Regions from separate parts of the Blautia intestinihominis genome, predicted to be linked through region 2. Evidence: predicted binding sites of a transcription regulator. Region 2 holds the regulator's gene; the other holds the start of a gene.
The links. Region 2 encodes HrcA, which represses chaperone genes, less so after heat shock. Its sites were predicted from a motif close to TGTTAGCACTCNNNNNNNNNGAGTGCTAACA; they were not measured.
Positions count from the first base shown of each region.

Region 1: groES (co-chaperone GroES) is a predicted target of HrcA. The motif match lies at 13,530-13,560, and genes of this name have one in related genera.

Region 1 is NZ_JBBMEI010000052.1:5,840-21,070, reverse strand. Features, by position in the region: gene trmL (tRNA (uridine(34)/cytosine(34)/5-carboxymethylaminomethyluridine(34)-2'-O)-methyltransferase TrmL) at 1-461, opposite strand, end outside; gene WMO75_RS14055 (AIR synthase-related protein) at 449-1,075, opposite strand; gene WMO75_RS14050 (B12-binding domain-containing radical SAM protein) at 1,221-2,885, opposite strand; gene trxA (thioredoxin) at 2,910-3,212, opposite strand; gene WMO75_RS14040 (NAD(P)/FAD-dependent oxidoreductase) at 3,265-4,167, opposite strand; gene WMO75_RS14035 (iron-containing alcohol dehydrogenase) at 4,359-5,543, shown strand; gene WMO75_RS14030 (3D domain-containing protein) at 5,618-6,688, opposite strand; tRNA gene WMO75_RS14025 (tRNA-Gly) at 6,929-7,001, shown strand; gene WMO75_RS14020 (phosphoribosylaminoimidazolecarboxamide formyltransferase) at 7,161-8,345, opposite strand; gene WMO75_RS14015 (IMP cyclohydrolase) at 8,366-9,079, opposite strand; ZMP/ZTP riboswitch at 9,141-9,220, opposite strand; gene guaB (IMP dehydrogenase) at 9,424-10,878, opposite strand; gene WMO75_RS14005 (DUF6106 family protein) at 10,949-11,452, opposite strand; gene groL (chaperonin GroEL) at 11,542-13,167, opposite strand; gene groES (co-chaperone GroES) at 13,206-13,490, opposite strand; gene codY (GTP-sensing pleiotropic transcriptional regulator CodY) at 13,826-14,611, opposite strand; gene topA (type I DNA topoisomerase) at 14,742-15,231, opposite strand, start outside.
Region 2 is NZ_JBBMEI010000004.1:39,824-55,054, reverse strand. Features, by position in the region: gene WMO75_RS02510 (cysteine desulfurase family protein) at 1-874, opposite strand, end outside; gene WMO75_RS02505 (16S rRNA (uracil(1498)-N(3))-methyltransferase) at 902-1,645, opposite strand; gene prmA (50S ribosomal protein L11 methyltransferase) at 1,650-2,603, opposite strand; gene dnaJ (molecular chaperone DnaJ) at 2,753-3,937, opposite strand; gene dnaK (molecular chaperone DnaK) at 4,067-5,938, opposite strand; gene grpE (nucleotide exchange factor GrpE) at 5,978-6,610, opposite strand; gene hrcA (heat-inducible transcriptional repressor HrcA) at 6,640-7,692, opposite strand; gene WMO75_RS02475 (pyridoxal phosphate-dependent aminotransferase) at 7,935-9,092, opposite strand; gene uvrB (excinuclease ABC subunit UvrB) at 9,186-11,186, opposite strand; partial or broken gene WMO75_RS02465 (nucleotidyltransferase domain-containing protein) at 11,422-11,679, opposite strand; gene WMO75_RS02460 (CoA-transferase) at 11,807-13,318, opposite strand; gene WMO75_RS02455 (amidohydrolase) at 13,321-14,922, opposite strand; gene WMO75_RS02450 (alanine/glycine:cation symporter family protein) at 14,958-15,231, opposite strand, start outside.

The DNA.
Region 1 (15,231 bases), on a different contig from region 2:
ATGTGGTCAAAGTTGTTCTGACGCAGTGCCTCATACAGAACGATTGCCACTGAATTGCTCAGATTCAGTGACCGAATGTCATTGATCATTGGAATGCGGATACAGTTTTCCTTATGTTTCATAAGGATCTCCTCCGGGATTCCGGCACTTTCTTTGCCAAACATGATGTAACAGTCGTCCTCAAATTTAACATCTGTATAGGTCTGAAGTCCTTTGGTTGTTGCGTAGTAGATCTTCGCTCCGGGATTTTTCTGAAGGAATTCTTCGTAATCCAGATAGGTAGTCACATCCAGATCCTTCCAGTAGTCCATCCCGGCACGTTTGATTGCTTTTTCACTCAGGCTGAACCCCAGCGGCTCGATCAGGTGAAGCCTTGTCCCTGTCGCCACGCAGGTTCTGCCAATGTTTCCTGTGTTTGCCGGTATCTCCGGCTCATGCAGTACGATATTCAGTCTTGCCATTTCTTATCTTTTCTCCATTTCTCTCCCCAGGAAAATCTGGTCAGTTCATCCTGAGAAGGACGTTCCAGATAGCGGGTCAGCCCGCCGCTGTACAGAAGCCGGTCATTCCCCTCAACAGCCTTGCCGATCACTGCCGCCGGGATCTGCTGATGAAGACATTCCTGTACAACTTTCGCCCCATCTGTACACCCCAGAAGGACAGCACCATCTGACAGTAATTTGTACAGATTTACATCCAGTCTCTCACAGATCTCTATTGTTTCCTGGCGGACCGGGATCGCACGAAGGTCTGCACGAAGTCCTGTTCCGGAAGCCTCTGTCATCTTCCACAGACCGCTCAAAACACCGCCTGTTCCCAGATCATATCTGGCATGGATCTCATCCTTAAAAGGCTCAGAAAGCATCTCCGGTACTCTGCACTTCTCCAGTGTACGGACGGTATTCCAGAGAAATCCATCTGAAAAATATTCAAGAAGCTTTTCTTTCTCCTTCTCGATCAGGATCTGTGTTCCCTCAATTGCGATCACGCCCGCAACAACCAGATCATCTCCGATCTCAAGTGCACCGTCGATTTGACTTTTAAGTGCCTCCATTGCCTGCTGCCCCAGTTTCATATGTTCATCCTCCGTTTCATCTTATACCTCTTATAAAAGAATGGAGAGAACACTTGGAACTACCATTGCAAGGACAAGAATGACTGCGATCACAGCAGCAAATATTTTTCTTTTTTTCGGATCAAACATTCCCATTTTTATCACCTCATTCTATGTTGTCCAAATCCAGCTCTATCGTTTCTGTGTGTGCATTATTGGACAGTGGATTTCTGTTTTCATAATCGAACAGAATTGTTGTCCCATCCGGGAAAGCTTCTATGTGTGCTGTTTTTGAAATCTTATGTTTCTTACGGTAAGTCCATACAGCACTTTCATACGGTTTCTGATCTGCTGCAAACGAAGGACGTTTCTTAAGTTTTTCTCTTAAGTACAGATCATAGAGCATATGCTGTGCTGCCACATCCGCATCGAGATCTGTTTCCTCACGGAGAAATTCCAGCAGGATCTCATAACGGCGCATCCTTGAATGTGAGATCTCGCTGTAGCCTTTTTTCTCATAAAAAGCTCCCAGCTTCTCATAAAAGGTAAACGCATCCGCAAACTGCGGCACCAGATATTCCAGTGTGTTCTGAAACTGTCCGCTGTTGTAATAAACTTCCACCATACTCTCTACCATCTTAAGTCTCAGGACTTCCTTATAGGACAGCCAGTTAGTAGAAAGCACTTCGTATGGTTCTTTTTCTTTATGCATGATCCCGTATTTCTCTGCTTCTTTTTCCATCAGGGAACCCTTGAGCACCTTGAGGAAACCAAGCTGGAGCTGATCCGGTTTCATCCTGTACACATCATTAAAAGAATGGTGGAAAGTATCATAATCCTCATACGGAAGTCCTGCGATCAGATCCAGGTGCTGGTGGATGTTTCCAAAGCTGTGCACCTTCGCAACACATCTCTCCAATTTGTCAAGATCCATATGTCTGTGGATCGCATGAATGGTGTCCGGATTTGTGGACTGTACACCGATCTCAAGCTGGATAAGTCCGGGACGCATCCTGCTCATAAGCTGTATTTCTTCGTCCCGGAGAAGGTCTGCCGAAACTTCAAAATGAAAATTCGTGATCCCATTGTCATGCTCCAGGATATATTTCCAGATCGTCATTGCGTGCTCGTGCTTACAGTTAAACGTACGGTCCACAAACTTGACCTGCGGCACCCTGTGATCCAGGAAAAACTGTAATTCTTTCTTGACCAGGTCAAGATCACGGAACCTGAGCTTCTTATCAATAGAAGAAAGACAGTAACTGCAGGAAAAAGGACATCCCCTGCTGCTCTCATAATAAATAATCTTGTTCTCAAAGTCCTCCAGATGTTCATATACAAAAGGAATCTCACTTAGATCCGTAAGTTCTCTCCATCCATTGTGATGGATCTCCTCGCCTTCACGATAAGCAATCCCTGGAATCTCAGATAAAGTTCCCACACCGTCCACATAATAACGCACAAGCTCGAGGAACGTCTTTTCGCCCTCACCGACCATGACACCGGTCACCTGCGGAGTCCTCCGAAGAAAAGCTTCCGCATCGAAAGAAACCTCCGGACCTCCCGTCCAGAATTTTACATCTGGAAGGATCTTGTGAAGATCCTCAAGCAGATCTCTGACAAAAGAAATGTTCCATATATAGCAGGAAAAGCAGACTACATCTGCTCCACTTAAATAAATATCCTTCAAAATCTCGTCTTTTGTCTGATTGATCGTATATTCTCCCAGGAGAATATGCTCCTGATAAGCGGACGCATATGCCCTAAGATCGTATACTGCAAGATTTGAATGAATATATTTCGCATTACATGCTGCCAGTAATATTTTCATAAATCTTATAAACCTTCCCGGACCTTATTTGTCCAGAAGTTCCTTGATCGCAGCTTTTGGAGTCAGGCCAACCAGACGCTCTGCTTCCTTGCCATCCTTAAAGATCAGAAGTGTCGGGATGCTCATGATACGGAACTGCTGTGCGAGACCAGGCTGCTGGTCAACATCGATCTTGCCTACGCAGTATCCTTCCTCTGCCAGTTCCTCAACGATCGGTCCCTGACGCATGCACGGTCCACACCATGTTGCCCAGAAATCCAGTAATACCGGTTTCTCTGACTTAAGAACTTCCTGCTCAAAATTCTCTGCTGTAATTGTTTTTGCCATAATGCTTCCTCCTTGATATTTCGATCCACGATTAGTGTTTCTTGATTTTTATTTATGATACCTTTTTGTGCCGGACATATTTGCCGGCGCTGATGGCTGCCATACTGCCTTCGTAAACGGCCTTGGAAACCTGGAGAAGTCCGCCTGTGCAGTCTCCTGCGGCAAAAAGTCCCGGAATCGTTGTCGCCATCTCTTCGTCGGTTTTGATATTTCCCTTATCGGTGATCTCTGCTCCCATCTGTCTGGCAATCTCTGTGCTTCCTGCCGTACCGAGTGCCACAAAGACACCGTCCGCAGGATAAAAAGAGTTCTCTGGTGCTTCCGCATCCTGTGCAGCTGTATCACTCTGCATCAGAAGTCCGGAAACCTTGTCATCGCCTTCGATCGCCTGGATCTTCATCGTATTGACTGCGATCGGATGTTCTCTGGAAAATTCCGGTTCCTTCCCATCCGTATAGATGGTCACATCCTGCGTGACATTCCGAAGTTCCTCTGCTTCATGAAGGGCGAACTCACCGTTTCCGACAACGGCAACTTCCTTTCCTCTGTAAAAAAATGCATCACAGACCGCGCAGTAGCTGACACCTCTTCCTTCAAATTCCTTAAGTCCCGGAATCTTCGGGGCACTGCGCTTCCCTCCTGTCGCCAGGATCACGCTGACTGTGTCAAAATCACCTGCTGTCGTCTTGACAGTAAATGTATCAAAACCACTGATCCCAAGGACCTCTGCATCCAGGATACGCACTCCCAGGGCTTCCGCCTGAGATATCCCTCTCTCGTAGAGTTCCTTACCGGAAAGCGGCTGTTCCAGTCCATAATAATTCTCGATCTTCTCCGCCTTTTCCAGTGCTCCGATGCCGTTGTTAATGACAAGCGGATTCATGTTTCCCCTTGCAGCATACAGAGCGGCTGAGATACCGGCGGGACCTGCACCGATGATCACTATATTTTCCATTTTATCACCTGCCTTTTTGTTATTTTATAATATTACACCAGAGAAGAAATGTCCAGAATGTTTTCGCTTCATTCCTGACAGGGCATTAAAAAATCCAAAATTTTTTTGTGTATTTCTCTTTACAATTATGTTATATTTATGTTGTTTCTAAATTTGTCATTTATTTTAAATGTATATAAGGAGTAACTATTATGCGCAGTTTTGAATATTTTGCCCCTACAAAGGTTATTTTTGGTAAAGATTCTCATTTGCAGATCGGTGATATTCTGAAGAAAGAGAACTGTCACAAAGTTCTGATCCATTACGGAGGCAAGAGTGCCGTCGCTTCCGGGCTGATCGACGAAGTTTCCGGATGTCTTACTGATGCCGGCATTGATTTCGTTACCCTGGGCGGCGTTGTCCCGAACCCGCGTCTTTCCAAAGTACGTGAAGGTATCGAGCTCTGTAAGAAAGGAAACGTAGATTTCATTCTCGCTGTCGGCGGTGGAAGTGTTATTGACTCTGCCAAGGCGATCGGGTACGGCGTTGCAAATCCATGGACAGATGTCTGGAATTTTTATCTCAAGACAGAAGTTCCGACTGCCTGTCTTCCGATCGGCGTCATCCCTACCATTGCAGCTTCCGGAAGTGAGATGAGCAATTCCTCTGTCATCACCAATGAGGATGGCTGGCTGAAACGAGGTGCTGCCAAATGCGATCTCTGCCGTCCGAAATTTGCCCTGATGAACCCGAAGCTTACCTACAGCCTTCCGCAGTATCAGACGGAGAGCGGCTGTGTGGATATCCTCATGCACACCATGGAGCGTTATTTCGTCAATATCGAGACTATGGAGATCACAGACAGCATCAGTGAATCTCTGATGCAGACTGTCATCTACAACGCACGTATTCTTATGAGGGAACCTGACAACTACACAGCCCGCGCAGAGATCATGTGGGCAGGAAGCCTCTCTCACAATGGTCTGACCGGATGTGGAACCGGCGGTGGCGACTGGGCATGTCACCAGCTTGAGCACGAGCTTGGCGGACTCTATGATGTCACTCACGGTGCCGGTCTTGCAGCGATCTGGGGAAGCTGGGCAAGATATGTATACGATGTAAATCCGGAGCGTTTCGCACAGTTTGCGACCAACGTATTCGATATCCCGTGCGGCCTTGATTTCGAAAAGACCGCCCTGGCAGGAATCGAGGCAATGGAGGACTTTTTCCGTTCGATCAAGATGCCTGTCAGCCTGCATGAACTTGGACTTGACCTTGATGATCAGCAGATCCATGAACTCGCTTTTAAGTGCAGTTATGAAGATACCCGCACGATCGGCGTGTTCAAGCAGCTCAATATGAAAGACATGGAAAAGATCTATACCCTGGCAAGATAACTTTTTATAAAAAATCTCCGGCAGGATTCCGTAAATCGGTTCTGCCGGAGATCTTTTTGTTCCAGAATATTTATTTACTGAATGAGATAAACGTCGGTGTAGTAAACGCCCTTTGCCTCTCCCTCTGCATGTGTTGCCACATAAATGTCAATGCAGTTTGTCTTGATCGCGCCGCCGCAGTCCTCTGCCACATAAACCTGTCCATTGATCACGACCTTGCTTCCGTAAGGAATCTGAGACGGATCTACAGCGATCGTATGGTTTGTCGTCGCTGTCACACCTGTTGAAGTGATTCCGTTGGCATATGGCCCGCAGCAGATGCTGCACGGACAGTAATGTGTGATCTTGAACACACCAAGGTCTTTGAGCTTGGCATCTGATGAGGCTGCTACTGCCTTTCCGATCTGAACGCCATTCTGTTCAGTAACACTCTCATCTGTTTCCAGCGCATCCGAAAAGACTCCTTTTCCACTGCTTTTGTGAAGAGTGCCTGCATCTTTCTTCGTATCTATGGAAGCTTCTGTACTCTCCTGACCATCTGAGACATTCAGACAGCTTGTCGGGATATAGCCTTCCTGCTCTGTGCCGTCCGCATTCTGGTATTCGATCCTGCTCCAGACATTGTTGACAGTTCCTGTCCGCTTCACCTCGTCCAGTTCCAGGACTTCTCCGACAACCTCTCCGTCCTTCTTTCCCGGATAATCCAGAATACTGCTGTCGGACGTTACTTCAACCTCCTCCGCATCCATCGATACAATCTGATTCTCGCTGTTAAGTGCCTGTGTCTGTATGTAACCTATGACTTTCTCTCCGTCAGCCTCAGCTTCCACCTTGCTCCAGCCATTGTCGCAGATCGCAGTCTGTTCCACCTGATCTCCGAGCGATACCGCTGCAAGCTCTGCACTGCTGTCAGAAGGCATCGTATAGATTCCTGTCTTTCTGGCTGTCACATAGAGTGTCTCCTGATGTGCTGCCACCTGAACCGTATTTCCCTTGCCGTCATCTGTTTCAAACATCTGCACAGCCTTATTTTCTTTCTGTGTATCCTCTACTACAGTATTATAATCTGGAACTTCGCCATAAACCAGAGATGCATGACACAACAATACACTCCCCAGTAAAAAAGCCGTCGTTCTCTTATTCACAGATCTTGTCACCTCTTTCTGATTTACCTTCGCCAGTCTCCCGGCGATTCTGTGTGTATTGTAGCACATGAACTTCGTGATTTCAAAATTTACACAAAATTTTCACCGTTTTTTATGCCGGAAAATATTTTTGAAATTTTTTTAATTTTTTTCAAAAAAACATTTGACAAATACAAATTCATCTGGTATAGTATGTCTTGTCGCTGAGGAAAACAAATAAAACTTCCAAACAGAACACATGCGATAGTGGCGTAGTTGGTAACGCGCGACCTTGCCAAGGTCGAGACCGCGGGTTCGAGCCCCGTCTATCGCTCTTAAGAATCAGGATTTAGTCCTGGTTTTTTTTTGTCTGTAATTCTTTATCTGTCAGATATTATCTATACAAAAAGCAGAGGAAACTTTGATGGGATTTCCCGAACCAAAGTTTCCTCTGCTGTATCTGAAATTTATATTTCAGACCTGTTCTTTATTCTTAGTGGTGGAACAGACGGATTCCTGTGAACGCCATTGTCATTCCATATTTGTTACATGTTTCGATCACTGCGTCATCTCTCACAGAGCCACCTGGCTGTGCGATAAATTTCACGCCGCTCTTATGTGCGCGTTCGATGTTATCACTGAACGGGAAGAATGCATCAGATCCGAGCGTTACATCGGTAAGCTGATCGAGCCATGCACGCTTCTCTTCTTTTGTGAAGACTGCCGGCTTCTCTGTGAATACGTTCTCCCATGCTCCGTCTGCCAGAACATCCATGTATTCGTCGCCGATATAAACATCGATCGCATTGTCGCGCTCTGCCCTGCTGATGGTATCTTTGAACGGAAGAGAAAGAACCTGCGGGCTCTGACGGAGGAACCAGTTATCTGCCTTCTGTCCTGCAAGTCTGGTGCAGTGTACACGGGACTGCTGTCCTGCGCCGACACCAATCGCCTGTCCGTCCTTGACAAAACATACGGAATTGGACTGTGTATATTTCAGGATGATCAGAGAAACTTTGAGGTCGCGCTTTGCTTCTTCTGTAAGTTCTTTACTCTCGGTTACGATGTTGGAGATCAGCTCGTCGTCGATTGCAAGTTCCTGACGTCCCTGTTCGAAAGTCACGCCATATACCTGCTTGTGTTCCAGTGGAGCCGGTACATAATCCGGATCGATCTCGATCACGTTGTAATTGCCTTTTTTCTTCTGTTTGAGGATCTCAAGGGCTTCCTCAGTGTAACCCGGTGCGATCACGCCATCGGAAACTTCTCTCTTGATCAGCATTGCTGTGTCTTTGTCGCAGACATCAGAAAGAGAAATAAAATCACCGAAAGAAGACATACGGTCTGCGCCTCTCGCTCTTGCATAAGCGCAGGCAAGCGGGGAAAATTCTTTCCAGTTCATATCGTCTACCCAGTAGATCTTTGCAAGTGTTTCTGTCAGCGGAAGTCCGACTGCTGCACCTGCAGGAGAAACATGCTTGAAAGAAGTTGCTGCCGGAAGTCCTGTTGCTTTCTTGAGGTCACGTACAAGCTGCCAGCCATTGAATGCATCGAGGAAGTTGATATATCCAGGTCTTCCTGAATGAACTTTGATCGGAAGCTCACTTCCGTCCTCCATGTAGATCCTGGAAGGTTTCTGGTTCGGGTTGCATCCGTATTTTAACTGTAATTCGTTCATCTTATCTCATCCTCCGTATCTTACTTGTTTTTGTTTACAATCTTTGTCTCATAGTTTCCTGTTGCGATGTCGATGTAACGTACAAACAGGGAAACTTTGTTGTCTTCGTTCAGGCTGTTCCAGAGAAGTTCTGTGAATGCTTCCATATCGTCCGGAATATCTACGAGTTTCGGTTCTCCTTCAAAGCTTGGGAGCGGATTTCCGTCGCATTTGTAAGTGTGGATGAAACGTCCCTCACCTGGAATTGCTTTTTCGTATGCGTAAGTGTAACGGAGGCAGGCATCCGGATTTCCGTTGTTGCTCTTGAGGATTGACATTGCGTAACTGTATTCGCCGTTTTCGATGTGCATGACACCGGAGATCCTTGGTGTATAGTTCGGTCCGTCCGGCTCAAATTCGCGGGATCTTAAGGACTGTTCGAAGGTGAGCTGTTTGTCCATTCCTTCATAGATCGTGTCTGTCTGATCGCCGTTTGTCACAATCGTCTTATTTCCCAGTACACGTACCGGAGCATAAATGATCAGGCTCGGATCTGTCAGTTTGGATGGATCAAATGCCTGTGTGCGGATTCCCTCTCCATCCTCGACAAATACTCGATTCCTGCTGTTTTCACTTCTTCCCATGATAAAATAAGCTGTTACTGCTTTGGTTCCGTCTGCGGAACGTCCAATGATGATTCCTCTTCCCGGATAAGAGTTGCTTTTCAGTTCATTTTCCAGTGAAATTCTTTCCATGATTCGTCTCCTTTAGTGTTGTAATAAGATACAAAAACCGCCTGGGTAGTCTGTTGCTTACACAGGCTGCCCAGGCGGTCGGCACGTTACTTACTGCACTCCCTGTAGGTGATCCTACTTCCGCCAGTCATGCAGTCGTTATAATATCATAATATGTTACTGTTCACTTCGTTCACAGTAACTTGGTCAAAATGCCTTCCAAATCACCTACGGTGATAGCATTTTGCCCTATATGTCTCGGGATTTTGCCATATTCATGGCAAAACACCTCGCGGGATACTACCTGCGAACAATTACATAATATACTACTTTATTTAGTTTCGCAAGAATAAAAATCAAAACAATTATTCATCCACGCTGTAGTTCGGAGCTTCCTTGGTGATGTGGATGTCGTGCGGATGAGATTCTTTGAGGGATGCAGCGGAGATCTTGATGAATTTTCCGGTTGTCTTAAGCTTCTCAATGGTTTCTGCTCCACAGTATCCCATACCGGAACGAAGACCGCCCATAAGCTGGAATACAGTGTCCTCAACATGTCCCTTGTATGCTACACGTCCTTCTACACCTTCCGGAACGAGTTTCTTCGCATCCTGCTGGAAGTAGCGGTCCTTGCTGCCGTTCTCCATGGCTGCGATAGATCCCATACCACGGTATACTTTGTATTTACGTCCCTGGTACAGTTCGAAAGTTCCCGGGCTCTCGTCGCATCCTGCAAAGATGCTTCCCATCATGCAGACATTGGCTCCTGCTGCGATCGCCTTGGTGATATCTCCGGAGTATTTGATTCCGCCATCTGCGATGATCGGGATACCATAGCGGTTAGCTACTTCATAGCAGTCCATAACAGCTGTGATCTGTGGAACACCGATACCTGCAACGACACGTGTCGTACAGATGGAACCAGGTCCGATACCAACTTTGACAGCATCTACACCGGCATCGATCAGAGCCTTGGTAGCTGCTCCTGTGGCAACGTTTCCTGCGATCACCTGAAGATCCGGATATGCATCCTTGATCTGGCGTACTGCACGGAGGATATTCTCGGAATGTCCATGTGCGGAGTCTACAACGATAACGTCTACATTTGCCTTAACAAGTGCATCTACACGTGCAAGAACGTTAGCTGTGATACCAACGGCTGCACCGCAGAGCAGACGTCCCTGTGCGTCCTTGGCTGCAAGTGGATATTTGATCTGTTTCTCGATATCCTTGATCGTAATCAGACCTTTTAAGTTAAAGTCGTCATCTACAATGGGTAATTTTTCTTTGCGGGATTTGGCAAGGATCTTCTTTGCCTCTTCAAGAGTGATTCCTTCCTTGGCTGTGATCAGTCCCTCGGATGTCATGCACTCTCCGATCTTCTTGGAAAAGTCTGTTTCGAATTTGAGGTCACGGTTGGTAATGATACCGACCAGTTTTCTTCCCTCTGTGATCGGAACACCGGAGATACGGAATTTCGCCATCAGGTTGTTCGCATCTTCAAGGGTATTGTCAGCGGATAAAAAGAATGGATCTGTGATAACACCGTTCTCAGAACGTTTTACCTTGTCTACTTCGTCTGCCTGTGCTTCGATAGTCATATTCTTGTGAATAATACCGATACCGCCCTGTCTCGCCATGGCGATCGCCATCCTGTGCTCAGTAACTGTGTCCATTCCTGCGCTCATCATAGGAATGTTCAGTTTAATCTTCTTTGTTAAATACGTTGCGACATCTACCTGATTCGGAATTACTTTTGAATAAGCCGGAACTAAAAGAACGTCGTCAAATGTAATTCCTTCACCAATGATAGTACCCATTGCATTTCCTCCCTTGTATATTATGTTATTTTGAATTTGTTCCATAGTTTAACAAAAATAATTTACAGTGTCAATCCAAAAAAACTTTGCTCGGGGCTGAATTTTTGATAGCCTGCTGCATCGTTTCATCCGGTTCGATAATGATCTTGCAGTTCTCGCCCTTGTCCCTGGTGATGATCGCAAAACGCTTATGGGATGGATTTCCGGAAGAATAGTCCAGTGTCTTCATCTTACTGTTGCTGTTGTAATAATCCAGGCGGTGTGAATCCAGAGGGGCTACAAGGTCAGCCTCCTTGATGTTCACTGTCTTGGCCTTCTTACGTTTGGATTTCGCCATGACCATGTCAATGTCCATCTCTCCGTTTACAAAAAGATACTCGTATTCGAGGTCTGTCTTCGGCACGATAAAGTAGCATGCGATTCCAAGCACAACTGCTGCCAGAAGGAACAGGAAATTGAATAAAAGTCCTGCTACAGCGGCAAGCACGGTCAGACCGATCAGGCCATATTTTGTTATGGCGTCTTTGGATGTCGGCTCTTTCTTTACCAGAAATTCAGAATATAAATCACTCATCTCTGTTTTCCTTTCTTTTGTTTTTCATTATTCTATCATAAAAGAAGACCAGCGTCTATGACGCTGGTCTGATATTTAGAAAACTTTAATTACATCATTCCGCCCATTCCTGGTGCGCCTGCCGGCATAGCCGGAGTATCTTCTTTGATCGTTGCAACTACGGATTCTGTTGTAAGCAGAGTGGATGCAACACTTGTAGCGTTCTGAAGGGCACTTCTTGTAACCTTAACCGGGTCAAGGATACCTGCTCCTACCATGTCTACATATCTCTCGTTCAGGGCATCAAATCCGATTCCTGGCTCAGATTCTCTTACTTTATTGATGATGACAGAACCTTCCAGTCCTGCATTTGCAGAAATGTGGAATAACGGAGCTTCCAGAGATTTGAGGATAACATTTGCACCTGTCTTCTCATCACCTTCCAGAGTTGCAACCAGTTCAGCAACTTTCTTGGAAGCATGGATGTAAGCAGATCCACCGCCTGCGATGATTCCTTCTTCTACTGCTGCTCTTGTAGCTGCAAGAGCATCTTCCAGACGAAGTTTTGCTTCTTTCATTTCAGTTTCAGTTGCAGCACCAACACGGATAACAGCTACGCCGCCTGCCAGTTTTGCAAGTCTTTCCTGTAATTTTTCTTTGTCGAATTCGGATTTTGTCTCTTCGATCTGTCCACGGATCTGTGCAACACGGTCTTCGATTGCTTTCTTGTCTCCAAGTCCGTCAACGATAACTGTGTTTTCTTTTGCAACTTTGACAGATTTTGCACGTCCAAGCTGCTGCATGGTAGCTTCTTTGAGGTCCAGTCCAAGTTCATCAGAGATTACCTGTCCGCCTGTCAGGATAGCGATATCCTGAAGCATTTCTTTTCTTCTGTCACCATATCCAGGAGCTTTGACAGCTACTACCTGGAAGGTTCCTCTTAATTTGTTTACGATCAGAGTTGTCAGAGCTTCACCCTCCACATCCTCAGCGATGATGAGAAGTTTGGCACCTGCCTGAACAACCTGCTCCAGTAACGGAAGGATCTCCTGAATGTTGCTGATCTTCTTGTCAGTGATCAGGATGTATGGATCTTCCAGATTTGCTTCCATTTTTTCCATGTCTGTGGACATGTATGCGGAAATATATCCACGGTCAAACTGCATACCTTCTACCAGGTCAAGTTCTGTATGCATGGTCTTGGATTCTTCTACTGTGATAACACCGTCGTTGGAAACTTTTTCCATTGCGTCTGCAACGAGCTGACCAACTTCTTCATCACTTGCAGAGATTGCAGCAACGTTTGCGATCTGTGCTTTGCCGCTGATCTTCTGGCTCATTTCTTTGATAGCTTCTACTGCTGTGTCAGTAGCTTTTTTCATTCCTTTTCTGAGGATGATCGGGTTAGCGCCTGCTGCCAGGTTCTTCATTCCTTCGTGAACCATTGCCTGAGCAAGAACAGTTGCTGTTGTAGTACCATCACCAGCTACATCATTTGTCTTGGATGCAACTTCTTTGATGAGCTGTGCGCCCATGTTTTCGAATCCGTCTTCCAGTTCGATCTCTTTTGCGATCGTAACACCATCGTTTGTGATGAGCGGAGCACCAAACTGTTTGTCAAGTACTACGTTTCTTCCTTTTGGTCCGATCGTTACTCTTACTGTATCTGCAAGTTTGTTTACACCAGCTTCAAGTGCGGCTCTTGCTTCTGCGCCGAATTTAATTTCTTTTGCCATGATGACTGTCCTCCTAAAATAATGTCGATTTAATATAATTATTCAACGATTGCAAGAATATCATTCTGTTTTACGATGATGTATTCTTCGCCGTCAAGTTTTACTTCTGTTCCTGCGTATTTGGAGTAGATAACTTTGTTTCCTACTTTAACTTCCATTTTAACTTCTTTGCCTTCAACAACTCCGCCAGGTCCTACAGCGATAACTTCTGCCTGCTGTGGTTTCTCCTGTGCCTGACCCGGAAGTACGATACCGGATTTTGTTGTTTCCTCTGCTTCTAACTGTTTTAATACAACTCTGTCGCCTAAAGGTACTAATTTCATGATCTATTTTCCTCCTTTATTGTTGCCTTGCTTTTCGATTACTAGCACTCATTTCGTTTGAGTGCTAATCACTGTCCTTATATTATTTAATTCCGTTATTTTCTGCAACTCTTTTCATCGTCATAAATTACTATATTTTTAGATATTATCTCTTTTTTTCTTTGATTTTCTTTAATTTTCTTATTTTACTGTTTTTCAGTAATTTTTTATACAGGATCAGCGGACACGCATCCGGTGCCTCCTTGCTGTACAGCGCAAAAAAAAGCTCCTTCTCACCAGACATACGCCCGATGAAGAAGAGCTTTCTTAGACTCTTATTTCTGATCAGTCTCTGATCATGCTTTCTTGTTTCTCTGTGCTTTGATCTCTTCGAGTTCGTCGAAGATCACTTCATTGAGAACCTTGATGTAGGTTCCCTTCATACCGGAAGAACGGGACTCGATAACACCTGCACTCTCGAATTTACGGAGCGCATTTACGATCACGGATCTGGTGATTCCCACACGGTCTGCAATCTTGCTCGCAACCAGGATTCCCTCTTCGCCATCCAGCTCGTCAAAGATATGGATAATTGCTTCCAGTTCGGAGAATGACAGAGTGTTGAAGGCTGATTTGACAACCTGCTGCTTACGGTCCTCTTCTGCATTCTCTTCGTGTACTGCACGCATCATTTCAAGCCCTACTACGGTTGTGCCGTATTCACTGACAATGATATCCTCGATATCGTATGGCTTATTATCACGATACATGAAAACTGTTCCCAGACGTTCGCCGGCAATATCGATCGGATTGATGATACCCTGGCAGCTGCTGTCAACGTGCTCAAACCCTAAAGTCTGAAGATTCACATTTTCCTTAGTTGATAAAACTCCCAAAAAACGCTCGTTCAACAATTCATCTACGTGTCCGCCAACGTTATCCTCAATCAGTTCAGTTATTTCCTTCACACCCGGGCATAAACTGATGCCTAAGACTTTGCCCTTCTTGCTCAGTACCAGGATATTGGAACTTAAAGTCTCCATCAGAACCTGACAGATGTCATTGAACACAACCTTACTGGAACTGCTATTGTGCAAAAGTTTGTTAATTTTTCTTGTTTTATCTAACAACTGAACGCTCATCTTGGCCTCCTTCAATGATTTATTCGATGTAACCATCTTTATAAGATAATAGTACACGCTTCACCACGAAAAAGCAAGATATTTTTATATTTTTTTCGATTTTATCTGCATTTTCAGAAAATTCTTATATTCAGTCTTCTTCTTTTGTTTTTGCCTCTACATAACCGCAGGTTTCCTGACTGCAGACCAATTTATTTCCTTTTTCGATCATATAGCTTCCGCAGACAGGGCACTTCTTGTCTGACGGTTTCTGCCAGGACATAAAATCGCATTCCGGATTGTCAATACATCCGTAATACTTACGTCCCTTCTGTGTTTTCTTAAGGACGACATCCTTGCCGCATTTCGGGCAGGCAACACCGATCTTTTCGTAATAAGGCTTGGTGTTTCTGCACTCCGGGAATCCCGGACAGGCAAGAAATCTTCCGTGAGGTCCGTACTTGATGACCATATTTCTGCCGCAGACATCACAGACCTCCTCTGTGACTTCATCCTGGATATCAACTTTTTCCAGTTCTTTCTCAGCTGCATCTACGTCTTTCTTGAGGTCAGGGTAGAAGTTTCTGACAACCGTCTTCCACTGGACAGTGCCTGCCTCCACGCAGTCCAGAAGGCCTTCC
Region 2 (15,231 bases):
CCTCACGGAGCGGCATTCCGTTGATGCGGATGTCTTCGATCTGGGAAAGTCCCTCGGCAATGTGCTCTTTGAGCTGATACATATGCTCTACATTCTCATCCAGATTCTTGTAAATCTGTCCGGCTGCCACACCAAGTCCGGCGATCCCAGGTACGTTGTCGGTTCCTGAACGCATGCCGCTCTGCTGACCGCCGCCAAGGATCTGCGGGATGATCTTGACTTTCTCATTGATGTACAGGAAACCGATTCCTTTCGGCCCGTGGATCTTGTGTCCACTGACTGCGAGAAGGTCGATCCCCATTTTTTTCGGATAGATACGGTATTTGCCGAATCCCTGGATCGCATCCACGTGATAGAGCGCCCTCGGGCTCTTTTCATGGACCATCCTGGCGATCTCCTCGACCGGCATCACTGCACCGACTTCGTTATTTACAAGCATGGTAGATACCATGATCGTGTCTGGTCTCAGAACGGCTTCCAGTGCTTCCATCTTCACTCTGCCCTGTGCGTCTACCGGGAGGTAGGTGATCTCAAATCCCTGCTCCTGAAGGTACAGTGCCGGCTGGCTGACCGCCGCATGCTCTACAGATGTGATGATGATGTGGTTTCCGTTTCGTTTGTTTGCCATTGCACCACCAATGAGTGCAAGGTTGTCAGACTCTGTACCACCGGAAGTAAACAGGATCTCTTTTTCCTGTACTTTCAGGATTCCGGCGATCGTCTTTGTTGCTTCTTTTACATATTTCTCCGCATCTACACCCTTGAGATGCATGGCAGATGGATTTCCGAAGTCCTCTGTCATGGTCTTTACTACGATGTCTTTGACGGAATCGTAGCATCTGGTGGTGGCGGAATTATCAAAATAAACTTCCATAATTTCCTCTTTATTATTGTATCCGTATTAATTTTCAAGCTGGAACATGAGAACAGACAGGATCGCAAGTCCTGCTGTCTCTGTGCGGAGGATCCGTCGTCCGAGGGTGATCGGCTTCGCTCCTCCTTCGATCGCAGCTTTTACTTCTTTTTCTTCGAAACCGCCCTCCGGTCCGATGAAGATCCCGATGGACTGTCCCGGTTCTATCGCCGCAAGGATTTCCTTTGTCTCTGGCATTCCCTTTGCAAGTTCGTAAGGAATCAGACGGATATCCATGGATTCTGCATATTTCAGGGCTTCTTTAAAGGTGATAACCTCATGTACATGCGGGATCAGCATTCGCTTGGACTGCTTCGCCGCGCTCTCTGCAATCTGCTGCCAGCGGTCGACTTTTTTGGCGGCCTTTTTGCCATCCAGTTTGACGACACAGCGTCTGGTCTCCACCGGAATGACTTCGTATGCGCCAAGCTCGACTGCTTTCTGTATGATCAGTTCCATCTTATCCGCTTTCGGCAGGCCCTGGAACAGATAAATCCTGCTTGGGAGCTCATAATCCGGCTCCTGAGAATAAATGATGTGAAGGAGCACCTCGTCCGGCTCAAAAGCCTCGATCGTACAGCGGTATTCACATTTGCCGCCGTCGCTGATCCACAGTTCCTCTCCCTGTTTCATACGAAGGACATTGGCGATATGGTTCACATCGGTCCCTGTGATATGGATCTGGTGCGCTTCCTCATCAATCTGATGCGGTTCTACAAAAAACCTCTGCATGAGATCAGTCCTTTCTTGCAGTTACGCAGACCCATTCGCCCTGCTTTGTAACTTCTACCAGAGTAAGACCGGCCTTCTCTACTGCTTCTCTGACAACTTCTTCCTTGACATCAAGGATTCCGGAAGTGATGTAGTATGCACCTTTTTTCATCTGATGAACGATGACCGGGGTCAGCGGAACGAGAACATCTGCAAGGATGTTTGCAGCTACGATATCGTATCTCTCATATCCGACTTCATTCTGTACTTCAACGTCATCGATGATGTTTCCGATCATCATATCAAAAGAATCATCTTCGATCTGGTTTGCTTCTTTGTTATCCTGTACAGCAGAAACTGCACATGGATCAAGGTCTGTTCCGACAACATGTCCTGCACCGAGTTTAAGTGCTGTGATTCCAAGGATTCCGCTTCCTGTTCCTACATCGAGGATCTCTGCGCCGCGGGTCACATATTTCTTGAGCTGACGGATCACGAGCTGTGTTGTCTCGTGCATACCGGTTCCAAATGCTGTACCCGGGTCAATGTGAAGGATCATTTTGTCCTTATCTTCTTCTTTGACTTCTTCCCAGGATGGAACGATCAGGATATCATCTACATAGAACTGATGGAAAAATTCTTTCCAGTTGTTGATCCAGTCCTTATCTTCTGTCTCGGATTCTTCGATCGTGCCTTCTCCGATGTCCATGAAAGTACGCAGTTCTTCCAGTGCGTTTCTTACATCACGAAGAATGCTCTCCTTGTCGGCATCTTCTTCCAGATAAAAATTCAGATATGCGATCCCGTCATCTGCCGGTCCTTCCGGCATGATGTCAACGAACATCTGAGCTTTATCTTCTTCTGTGAGCGGCTGATGATCCTGGATCTCAGCACCCTCTACGCCGATCTCTGCCAGTGTGCAGATGATCATGTCCTCTGCTTCTGTTTTTGTTTTAATGGTAAAACGATTCCACTTCATATATTTTAATCTCCTGTCTATTATATGCGACAATTTTACGATACTTACGGATTGTTCCGCAGCAAGCTTTTGTTCTTTTAACCCTGGTATCTAATATACATGAAACCACAAAAAAAGAAAAGAGGGAAACCCTCTTTTCCTTAAACTTTTTAGTCCTCAAAAGTTTCTTTGAGTTTATCCATAAAACTCTTTTTCTTCTTTTCGGACTTCTCGGAACCGCCTTTTTTCTCATCGAGGTTGACGTTTCCGCAGGCTTCGTCGAACTTGCGGAGTGCTTCTTTGGCTTCCTCATTGAGTTTGGTCGGAACCTGAACGATCAGGGTAACGTAGTGGTCACCACGGACATTCTTGTTTCTCAGGGATGGAACACCCTTACCCTTGAGACGGATACGTGTGTCGGTCTGTGTTCCTGGTTTTACTTCGTATACAACGTCACCATCAACAGTATTTATATGGATCTCACCACCCAGTGCTGCCTGTGCATAAGTCAGCGGTGCGGTAGAGAAGATATTCATATCCTGTCTCTGGAAGATCGGGTGACGTGCTACATTTACTTCTACGAGAAGGTCGCCTCTCGGTCCGCCATTGGTTCCTGGTTCACCCTTATCACGGATACGGATGCTCTGTCCGTTGTCGATACCGGCCGGGATGGAAACCTGGATCTTCTTACGTGCGGAAGTATATCCTGTTCCATGGCAGGCACTGCATTTATCCTTGATGATCTTACCAGATCCGTTACAGTCCGGACAGGTCTGTACATTACGGACCATACCAAACATGGACTGCTGTGTATAGACGATCTGACCTTCTCCTTTACATTTCGGACAGGTAGTTGGCTGTGTTCCTGGTTTTGCTCCTGTTCCATGACAGGTGGTACATTCGTCCTTAAGCACGATCTCCAGTTCTTTGTCACAGCCGAATACAGCTTCTTCAAAAGTAATATTTACACGGGCACGTAAATTGGCACCTTTCATCGGTCCGTTGTTGGCACGGCGTCTTCCGCCGCCTCCAAACAGATCTCCGAAAATGTCTCCAAAAATATCTCCCATATCTGCGCCATCGAAACCGCCAAATCCACCGTAGCCGCCGGCTCCACCGCCGCCCTGCTCAAATGCAGCGTGACCAAACTGGTCGTACTGTCTACGTTTGTCTGCATCACTTAAGACACTGTATGCTTCTGTTGCTTCTTTGAATTTGGCCTCTGCTTCTTTATCTCCCGGGTTTACGTCCGGGTGATATTTCTTGGCTAATTTTCGGTATGCGCTCTTCAGTTCTGATTCACTGGCAGTCTTGCTGACACCCAGGACCTCATAGTAATCTCTTTTATCAGCCATCTTTTCTCTTTCCTATATGTGTTATTAGTTTTATTTTTCTTATATCCAAGATGCCTCCCGCGCAGACGGAATGTGTGCGCCGGAGGCTTATTGTTTTTACTTTACTGTCTGGTTCTCAGTAACTTTTATTTAGACTTCTTTGTAGTCAGCGTCTACAACATCATCGCCATAGCCTGCTTCATTTCCACCCTGAGCTGCGCCTGCTCCCGGGTTCGGACCAGCCTGGCCGCCTGCCTGCTGTGTCTGCTCATACATTTTAGCGAAAAGCTTCTGAGCACTTTCCATCATCTTTTCCTGAGCTGCTTTGATGTCTGCGATCTGAGCATCTGTCAGTTCTGCGTTTGCTGTCTGAGCAAGCAGATCTTTGAGTGCGTTCAGGTCTGTCTCAACTGCTGCTTTGTCGTTAGCGTCGATCTTGTCGCCAGCTTCTTTGAGTGCATTCTCAACCTGGAATACCATGGAGTCTGCGTTGTTTCTTGTGTCGATTCCCTCTTTACGTTTCTTATCCTGAGCTTCGAACTCAGCAGCTTCTTTGACTGCTTTGTCGATCTCGGAATCAGACATGTTGGAACCTGCTGTGATTGTGATGTGCTGCTCTTTACCTGTTCCAAGGTCCTTAGCAGATACATTTACGATACCGTTGGCATCGATATCAAATGTAACCTCGATCTGCGGAACACCACGACGTGCTGGCGGGATTCCATCCAGACGGAACTGTCCGAGGGATTTGTTGTCTTTTGCGAACTGACGCTCACCCTGTACAACGTTGATATCTACAGCTGTCTGGTTGTCTGCTGCTGTGGAGAAGATCTGGCTCTTCTTGGTCGGGATTGTTGTATTTCTCTCGATCAGACGAGTTGCGATACCACCCATTGTCTCGATGGACAGTGACAGCGGAGTAACATCCAGAAGAAGGATATCGCCGGCACCTGCATCACCTGCAAGTTTACCACCCTGTACGGAAGCACCAAGTGCAACACATTCATCCGGGTTCAGGGATTTGCTTGGCTCTTTGCCTGTGAGCTGTTTTACTTTGTCCTGTACAGCCGGGATACGTGTAGATCCACCTACCAGAAGTACCTGACCAAGTTCGGAAGCTGTGATTCCTGCATCAGACAGTGCACGGCGAACCGGCTCTGCTGTCTTCTCTACCAGGTCATGTGTCAGCTCATCGAATTTAGCTCTTGTAAGGTTCATATCGAAATGCTTCGGTCCTTCTGCTGTTGCAGTGATGAACGGAAGGTTGATGTTTGTTGTTGTTGCGGAAGAAAGTTCTTTTTTAGCTTTCTCTGCTGCTTCTTTCAGTCTCTGAAGAGCCATCTTATCTGCACTTAAGTCTACGCCTTCTGCTTTCTTGAATTCCTCGATCATCCAGTCTGTAATTTTCTGGTCGAAGTCATCACCACCAAGACGGTTGTTACCAGCTGTGGAAAGAACCTCGATGACACCATCACCGATCTCGATAACGGATACATCGAATGTACCACCACCTAAGTCGTAAACCATGATCTTCTGCTCTTTCTCGTTGTCAAGACCATATGCAAGAGCTGCTGCTGTAGGCTCGTTGATGATACGTTTTACATCAAGACCTGCGATCTTACCAGCATCTTTGGTTGCCTGACGCTGAGCATCGTTGAAGTAAGCCGGAACTGTGATAACTGCTTCTGAAACAGTTTCTCCAAGGTATCCTTCTGCGTCTTTTTTCAGTTTCTGAAGGATCATAGCGGAGATTTCCTGCGGAGAATATTTCTTCTCGTCGATAGTTACACGGTAATCTGTACCCATCTCTCTCTTGATTGAGGAGATTGTTCTGTCAGCGTTTGTTACTGCCTGACGTTTTGCAGGCTCACCTACAAGACGTTCTCCTGTTTTTGTGAAAGCAACTACGGATGGTGTTGTTCTTGCACCTTCTGTATTAGCGATAACGGTCGGCTGTCCACCTTCCATTACGGCTACACAACTGTTTGTTGTACCTAAGTCAATACCAATGATTTTTCCCATGATAAATTCCTCCTGATAAATATCTAAATATATGAAATATTAATTAGCCACTTTAACCATGCTGTGACGAACTACGAATCCTTTATAGGTGTAACCTTTCTGAAGTTCCTCTACAACAATGTTCTCTCCGACAGATTCATCCTCCACATGCATGACTGCGTTGTGGAAATCTGGATTGAATTCCTTGCCGACTGCTTCGATCGGTTCTACTCCCATGCCTTCCATTGTGGTGGTAAGCTGTTTGTAGATCTTCTCCATTCCATCAGCAAACGGATCATCCTGTGGTGCCTGTGCAAGTCCTCTCTCAAAATTATCCACAACCGGAAGGATCTTCTCGATGATGTCCTTCGCTCCGATCACATACATGCTGGATTTCTCTTTCTCCGTACGTTTACGGAAGTTATCGAACTCAGCCATGTTACGTTTCAGTCTGTCTGTCAGTTCTTCGATCTGCTGTTCTAATTTATTGTCTTTTTTCTTCTTGCCGAAGAAAGATGTTTTGGATTTGGTTTCTTTATCGTCGTCTGCCTCAGGGGCTTTCTCCGCTTCTGCGTCCTGTCCTGCCGTTGCTTCCGGCGATTCTTCTGTCGGCTCATTCACAGTTTCTGTTTCCGGAATGTCTTTCTCTGTTTCTTCCTGCTCATTTGCCGTGTTTTTATTTTCTTCTGACACCTTTGTTTTACCGCCTTTCTGCCTGGCTGCTAGCCGTCTTCATTGCTTTTATTTTTTATGAAAACCTGATCAAGTTCGACCTTGAGGGTCTTCAAGCTGTTTACTACATTCTCGTAATCCATTCGCTTCGGTCCTACAATACCGATCGTTCCATGCATTCCCTCTCCCAGTTCATAGGTTGCGGTTACAACGCTGCAATCCTTCATGGTCGAGATCGGAAGTTCGTCTCCGATGTACACCTGAACTCCGGTATTGTCATCTGCCATCCGCTCCTTGACCAGATCTACCAGCTGCTGCTTCTCCTCGAAAGTGGAGATCAGTCCGGTTGCTCTCGTCGTATCCGATAACTCCGGATACTTGAAGAAGTTCGTGGCTCCTGACGTATAGATTTCCATGTCGTCCTCATCCACATGAATCGTAGCTGCCACTGCATCCAGCACCTTGGCCACCAGCTTACTGTGAATACCTGCCTGTTCCTTAAGTCTGGCGATCATTCCAAGATTGATATCCTGGATCGGCAGTCCGTTCAGATTGGTATTCAGAAGCAGGTTCAGCTTCAGGATCGTCTCATCGTCCATCTCTTCATCCAGATCGATGATCTGATTTCGGATGACGTTGCCTTCGCATACAACAACTGCTACCAGCTGCAATTCATTGACACGGGATAACTGAATAAATTTCAGTTTGCTTCCGCTGTACTGAGGAACCGAAACCATCGTTGCGTAATTGGTGTTCGAGGCGAGGACACGTGCTACATTCTTAAGCACTTTCTCCATCTTATCTGTCTTCTCGATCATCAGATTACGGATCTCTGCAATCTCGTCTTCCTTCTCCCGCATCAGTTCATCCACATAAAGCCTGTAGCCCTTATCAGAAGGTATTCTTCCTGCCGATGTATGTGGCTGAACGATATATCCCATGTCTGTCAGATCAGACATCTCGTTCCGGATTGTTGCTGAGCTGACATTCAGATCCTTGTCCTTGGAAATCGTCCTGGATCCTACTGGTTCGCCTGTCTCCATGTATGTCCTGATGATCGCCTTGAGAATCCGTTTCTTACGATCTGTCAGTTGTTCATCCATGTTCCCAGCTCCTTTCCGTTTAGTCTGTTAGCACTCATCATTAAGGAGTGCTAACATCTATAGTGTTAAGATAGCACTGTCGTTATTATTTGTCAACAGATAATTACGAATTTTTTGAAAAAAACATAAAAATCACAGTTCCGACACAGATAGGGAAACTCCGACAATTCTGGCAGGACCTTCTCTGTGTTCGACACTGTGATTCTCTTAATCTTCCTGTATTATGATATATCTGTTTTACTTTACAGACCGCTTCTGCGGATCGCTTCTACTACTTCTTTGATCTTCTCCGGAGGGAGTACCAGTGCGAAACGTACATATCCTTCTCCGTGCGGGCCAAAGCTTGCTCCTGGTGTCACGATGACGCCGGCTTTTTCCATCAGTTCCATACAGAATGCCATGCTGTCTGTACGTCCTCCCGGGATCCTTGCCCAGACGAACATCGTTCCCTTGCCATTTGGAAGGTCCCAGCCGATCTCGCGGAGACCATTGCAGAGTGCATCCCTTCTCTCCTGATACATCTGGCACTGCTCCTGAACGCTTTCAAGAGGTCCTTTGAGTGCCGCGATCGCTGCTTTCTGGATCGGAAGGAACATTCCGAAATCAATCTGGCTTCTGAGTTTGCGGAGTGCCGCGATCACATCCGGGCGGCCTACGAGAAAACTGATCCTTGCGCCTGTTACATTAAAGGACTTGGAAAGGCTGAAGAATTCTACGCCAATCTCCTTTGCTCCTTCTGTTGCAAGGAAACTTCCACCATGTGCTCCGTCAAAGATGATGTCGCTGTATGCATTGTCATGGATGATCAGAATGTCATATTTCTTCGCAAATGCTATAATTTCTTCGTAAAGTCCCGGTGTGGCAATGCTTCCTACCGGGTTGGATGGCAGAGAAACTACCATGTATTTGGCTTTGCGTGCTACTTCCTCCGGGATATCCTTTACATATGGAAGAAAATCGTGCTCTGCGACAAGCGGGTAGTAGTATGGCTCTGCCCCTGCCATCAGGCTTCCTGCTGCAAATACCGGATAGCATGGATCCGGAAGAAGGACAACATCTCCCTCATCGCAGAGTGCCATTCCAAGATGTCCCATTCCTTCCTGGCTGCCGTAAACGGTCATGACCATGTCCGGTGTCAGCTCTACGTCAAAACGTTTCTTATAATAGTCACAGACTGCTTCCAGAAGTTCCGGGAGATCCCTGAGACTGTATTTCCAGTTATTGTCATCCATGGCCGCCTCTGCCAGAGCTTTCTTGATGTGTTCCGGTGTTTTGAAGTCCGGCGTTCCCACACTCATATTATAAATTTTCATGCCCTGTGCTTCCAGTTCCATACGTCTGTTATTCAGGGCTGCAAAGATTTCTTCTCCAAATCTGTCTAATCTCTTGGAAAACTGCATATCGATTTACCTCTTTCGTTTCTGTTCAGGCATCATACCTGCCGTTCGTTCTATTGTAGCACTCTCTCCATTACTGTACAAGAGTAAAGTACACTAGTCATCCAATTCTTCCAGATTTTTCTTAAGTTCGATCATCTTGTCGCGGAGTTCTGCTGCCTGTTCGAAGTTCAGACTTGCTGCTGCTTCGCGCATCTGCTTCTCGACTTTGGTAATCAGCTTGGTAAGTTCTTTGCGGTTCATGGACTCCGGATCTTTCTTGAGTTTCGCTTCGGTCTCAGCAACCGCCTTGGAAACTGTGATCAGGTCGCGGACTGCTTTCTTAATTGTGGTCGGCGTGATTCCATGTTCTTTGTTGTAGGCTTCCTGGATGCTTCTTCTTCGCTCGGTCTCCTGGATGGCTTTTCGCATGGAATCGGTCATGACATCTGCGTACATGATAACGTGACCTTCGCTGTTTCGGGCGGCTCGGCCGATCGTCTGGATCAGGGAAACTTCTGAACGGAGGAAACCTTCTTTGTCTGCATCGAGGATTGCAACCAGTGTGATCTCCGGGATGTCAAGACCTTCTCGGAGAAGGTTGATCCCGACAAGTACGTCAAAGACATCCAGTCGCATATCGCGGATGATCTCTGCACGTTCCAGCGTGTCAATGTCAGAGTGGAGGTAGCGGACGCGGATTCCTACATCCTTCATGTATTCCGTCAGGTCTTCTGCCATTCGTTTAGTCAGAGTCGTGATCAGGATCTTGTGGCCCTTGTCCACTTCTTTGTTTACTTCGCTGATCAGATCGTCGATCTGTCCTTCGACCGGGCGGACTTCTACCTTCGGATCGAGAAGTCCTGTCGGACGGATGATCTGTTCTGCACGGAGAAGTTCGTGCTCTGCCTCATACTGTCCCGGTGTTGCAGAGACAAACAGGACCTGGTCGAGTTTGTTTTCGAACTCATCGAAGCTTAACGGGCGGTTGTCCTTGGCAGATGGCAGGCGGAAACCGTAGTCGACAAGCGTCTGCTTACGGCTTTGGTCTCCGGCGTACATTCCACCGACCTGAGAGACTGTTTTGTGGGACTCATCTATAATAAGAAGAAAATCATCCTTAAAGTAGTCCATCAGGGTATATGGCGGCTGGCCCGGTGCAAGCCCGGTAAGGTGTCTCGAGTAGTTCTCGATTCCGGAACAGAAGCCGGTTTCTTTCATCATTTCTACATCGAAGTTGGTACGCTCGGCGATACGCTGCGCTTCAATCAGCTTATCCTCGCTCTTGAAATAGGAAACCTGTTCTTTCATTTCTTCCAGGATCGCATCGGCTGCTTTCTGGATTTTTTCCTGTGGAACAACGTAATGGGATGCAGGGAAAATCGCAGCGTGCTTCAGTTCATTGCGGATCTCACCTGTCAGAACATCTACTTCTGTGATGCGGTCAATCTCATCTCCGAAGAATTCTACGCGGATCGCACGGTCTGAGTAGTTGGCAGGAAAAATCTCCAGCACATCGCCCCGCACGCGAAAAGTACCTCGATGGAAATCCATCTCGTTGCGGTTATACTGGATATCGATCAGTTCTTTGATCACATCATCCCTGTCCTTCTCCATCCCCGGGCGCAGAGAGATCATCATATCAAAAAATTCTTCCGGTGCACCCAGACCGTAGATGCAGGATACAGAGGAAACCACTATGACGTCTTTGCGCTCGCAGAGTGCCGCCGTTGCAGAGAGGCGGAGCTTATCGATCTCGTCGTTAGTGGAAGCGTCCTTTGCTATATAGGTGTCGGTAGATGGGACGTATGCTTCTGGCTGGTAGTAATCATAATAGGAGACAAAGTATTCTACTGCGTTCTCAGGGAAGAATTCCTTCATCTCGCCGTAAAGCTGCGCTGCCAGTGTTTTATTGTGCGCAAGTACCAGGGTTGGTTTGTTGAGCTGGGCGATGACATTCGCCATCGTGAAGGTCTTACCGGAGCCGGTGACACCAAGCAAAGTCTCGAACTGGTTGCCTTCCTTGAAGCCCTTGACTAGCTGCTCGATTGCCTGCGGCTGATCGCCGGTGGGGTGATATTCGGAGTGTAGTTTGAAGATTTGTTGTGAATTTTGCACAAAAGCACCTCCTGGTTGTATGTTGAAAAAGTTCAATGCTATTCTTTTTGCTATTCTATTGCATTTGTGTTTCCAAATATTTCTCACATAAATGATTATTTAGAAGAGATGGCAAAGACCATCTACGACTATTGGTTTGTGCAGTTTGAGTTTCCTGATGGAAACGGAAATCCATATAAAACTTCAGGTGGAGCCTTATTATACAATGAAGTTCTCAAAAAAGAGATTCCATTTCTTCACTTTTTGCAATAGGTTTGATATCCAGATCATTGTCCATATTGAAATCATACGTCATATAGGATAGCTGCTGCGCATATGCCTTGAATTCCAGATCAGACATATCCACCAGAATCATAATATCCACATCAGAATCCGGACGGAAGTCACCCCTTGCATAAGAACCATAAAGGATTATCTGGCGTACATGAGAGCCATAAATCTTTTTGATAGCCTCCACATATTCTTCAATTAAATCCTGCATAAGCTTAGACATACATCTCACCTCACTTCTCATCTACCTCAATTGTGTCCATCATTGCTATTTTTAGTATATCATTTCACATAAAAGAAGTACAGAACAAGCGAATATTTGTTCTGTACTTTTTATAAGTTCTATTCTATCAGACCTCCACCTCAAACGGCAGCCGATCGAGGATGTCTTTCTGCATATCCACTCCCGGGTAGACTTCGATCAATTTCAGGCCTTTGGGGGTGAGGCGGAAGACGCAGCGTTCTGTTACGTAGAGGACTTTCTGACCGTTTTCGATCGCGCGTTTTGCGGAGAAGCTGATGCTTGAGACGTTCTCTACAAATTTAGGGATCTCGCCTTCTTTGTGGATGGTTACGACACCCTTTTCCTGGGTGACTTCCAGACCTTTGGCGTTGAAAGTCATGCAGAAAACTACGGTTGGGGTCTTGGCTGTGATATTGGCAAAGCCACCGATGCCTGCAAAGGCCCCTGTTCCTCTGTGGGCATTGATATTTCCGTAACGGTCTGCCTCCAAACCGCCCATAAAGCAGATATCCAGCCCACCGTTGTCGTACAGGTCAAACTGGTTTGCCATATCATAAACGGAAGCGGCACCAATCATTGCCCCAAATGCTTCGCCCGAAACAGGAAATCCCCCGATTCCTCCGGACTCCACCGTGAGCGTGATCATATCGAGCATCCCACTCTTTCGCGCATATCTGGATACCATTTCCGGAATTCCGATTCCTATGTTTACAATATCATCCACTCGCAGCTCTTTAGCGGCTCTTTTTCCTATGATATTTGCCGGAACGTTGTTTTTACGCTGCTTCTGGGAGAGGTCATTGATCTTCTCATTCCAGGTATGCCATTCTTTGTACGGGATCTCAAAACTTCCGGTAAGTGCCGTGTATGCTTCATTTCGCTCCTCCGGCTCTGCCACAACGATCGCATCGACCAGACAACCCGGAATGATGGCGTTACGCGGACGGGACGGCGTGTCTACGAGACGATCCACCTGTACGATGACCTTTCCACGGTTTGCTTTGACCGCCTGACAGATGGACAGTGCGTCGCCGGACATGAACATATCATCAAAGGTGATATTTCCTTTTCTGTCTGCAGCAGTTCCCTTGATCATGGCAATCGTGATCTTTGGAAGTTTATAATAAAGAAATTCATCCCCATCCACTTCCACATGCTTCACCAGTGAATCATCGATGGAAATTCTGTTGATCCCCGGTCCTTCTCTCCTCGGATCAACAAAAATATCCAGTCCGACTTTGGACAAAGCTCCCGGAAGACCGCCTGCCTGTGCACGGATTGCATGAGAAATACACCCAAGCGGCAGATTATACGCCTCAAATCTGTCCTCCAGCACCAGTTTTTTGGTGCTCATCATCGCGCCAAAATGACCGCAGATCAGCTTGTCCACCGCACCTTCCCGAATATATCCTTCCGCATTATGTTCGTCATCCCAGACACCAAATCCGGCACTGGATACGATCGTCAGATGCGTCGGCGACTGCATTTTCTGATATCTTCGGTATAATGCCTCGTGGAGTTCAGTCGGGTTTTCGATCCCTACAAATGAATTCACGCAGATACAGTCCCCGTCCCGGATCAGACGGATGGCTTCATCTGCATTCATGATCTCATACATACTTATTTCCTCTCAAATACGGTCTCGCCGCCAAGGATCGTCATATCCACCTTCGTGGTCTTGATCTCATCCGGGTCGATCTCATAGAGGTCTTTCTCAAGCACAACAAAATCCGCGTTCTTTCCAGTCTCGATCGTACCGTTCTCATCCTCTGTGTACGACGCATAAGCAGCATATTTTGTAAAAAGTTTCACTGCCTCATCTACTGTCAGGCGTTCCGACGGGATCCAGCCCTCTTTCGGCTCGCCGTTTATATTCTTGCGGGTCACGGCAAAATAGATGTTTTCCATTGCATCGAAACTTACCACCGGTGCATCAGAGCCGCCGGATGCATGGATGCCGAGATCCAGCATGGTCTTCCATGCATAAATACCTTCCATACGATGTGTTCCGATCGCCGGTTCTACGGTATTCATATCAAGATCGACAAATACAGGCTGAATGTATGCCAGAATGTCGTTTTCTTTCATTGCTCGCAGGATCCGCGGGTTTGTGATCTGACAGTGGACGATTCCATGTCTGCCCTTGGCGTTATCCTTACGGTATGGAGATTTCGCGATCGCCTCGATCACCATATCCATCGCACGGTCGCCAATGCAGTGTACTGCCGCCTGCATCTGATGCTGGTCAAAAAATGCGAACAGCTCATCCAGTTCTTCCTGCGTGAAGATAATGTTCCCGCAGTTTCCAGGGCTGTCCTCATATGGCTCGTTCATCGCTGCAGTTCTCGCACCAAGAGAACCATCCTGAATGAGCTTCATCGGCCCGATCGTAAAATGATCGCCCCTCTGACCAGTACGATATCCCTCTTCCACAAATGCCTTGGCGTCATCAAAACGCTCAAACAGGCACTGCTCATAATGGCGGACATTCAGCTCGCCTCTCGCATCCAGTGCTTTGTAGGCATTCATGATACGCTTCCAGTTTTTGCCCGGAAGTGCTGCGAGGTCGTCAGACTGTACACCGGTAAAGCCGCATTCGTTCAGTTTTTTTGCGCTGTAGGTAATGTAGTTTTCTACTTCTTTCTGTGACGGGGTGTCAAGCAGAGAATAGTAAAACTGTACAGCATTTTCCTTGATCAGACCTGTTTCCAGATCAACATCCTTCTCGATCTCAGAGAACTGCGGAATCGTCTTAAGCAGTTCCAGACCGCGGCTGTTGCAGACACCTACATGTCCACAGACTCTGACCATGATGATCGGGATTTCTTTGGACAGGGCATCCAGCTCATCCTTGTGCGGATATCTCGGCTCCGCAAAATGTTCTTCGTTCCATCCTCGGCAGTAAAGCCAGGTCAGCGGTTTGCCCGCATGCTCCTCGATACGCTTCTTCGCTGCGTCCAGCATTTCTTCCACGCTGGTGCAGTCAAACAGTTTGACGGAACGCTCTACAAATGCATAATGCAGCATGTGCAGATGCGTGTCCACAAATCCCGGAAGAAGCAGTCTGTCGCCAAGGTCAACTTTTTCTTCACAGGCGATCTTCTCTGCCTCTTCGTTGGTTCCTACAAAAACAATTTTGCCATTTTCCACGCCAACCGCTTCTGCTACGTGGCCGGCATCATCTAATGTACGGATTCGTCCGTTAAAAAAAATCTTATCCACTGCTTCTTCATCCTTTATGAATTATTTCTGATAAATCATTTGTTTTCTTTTGCCTTTTTATCTTCGTAGAAAAGTGCAAGATCTTTGTCTACCTCTCCAATTCCCATGTAACGTGCCTTGTAATCCTTAAGCAATTTGATAAAGGTTCCGCTTAAGAGAAACAGAGTCGCTACGTTTACGAATGTCGGGAATACGGTCGTGAAATCTGCGATCACCCAGAGCTGTGCCGGTGTTCCGTTTCCATAGAGAGTCAGTACAGTTACAAGCAGCCCCCATAACGGAGTTCCGAAAATAAATACTTTTTCTGCA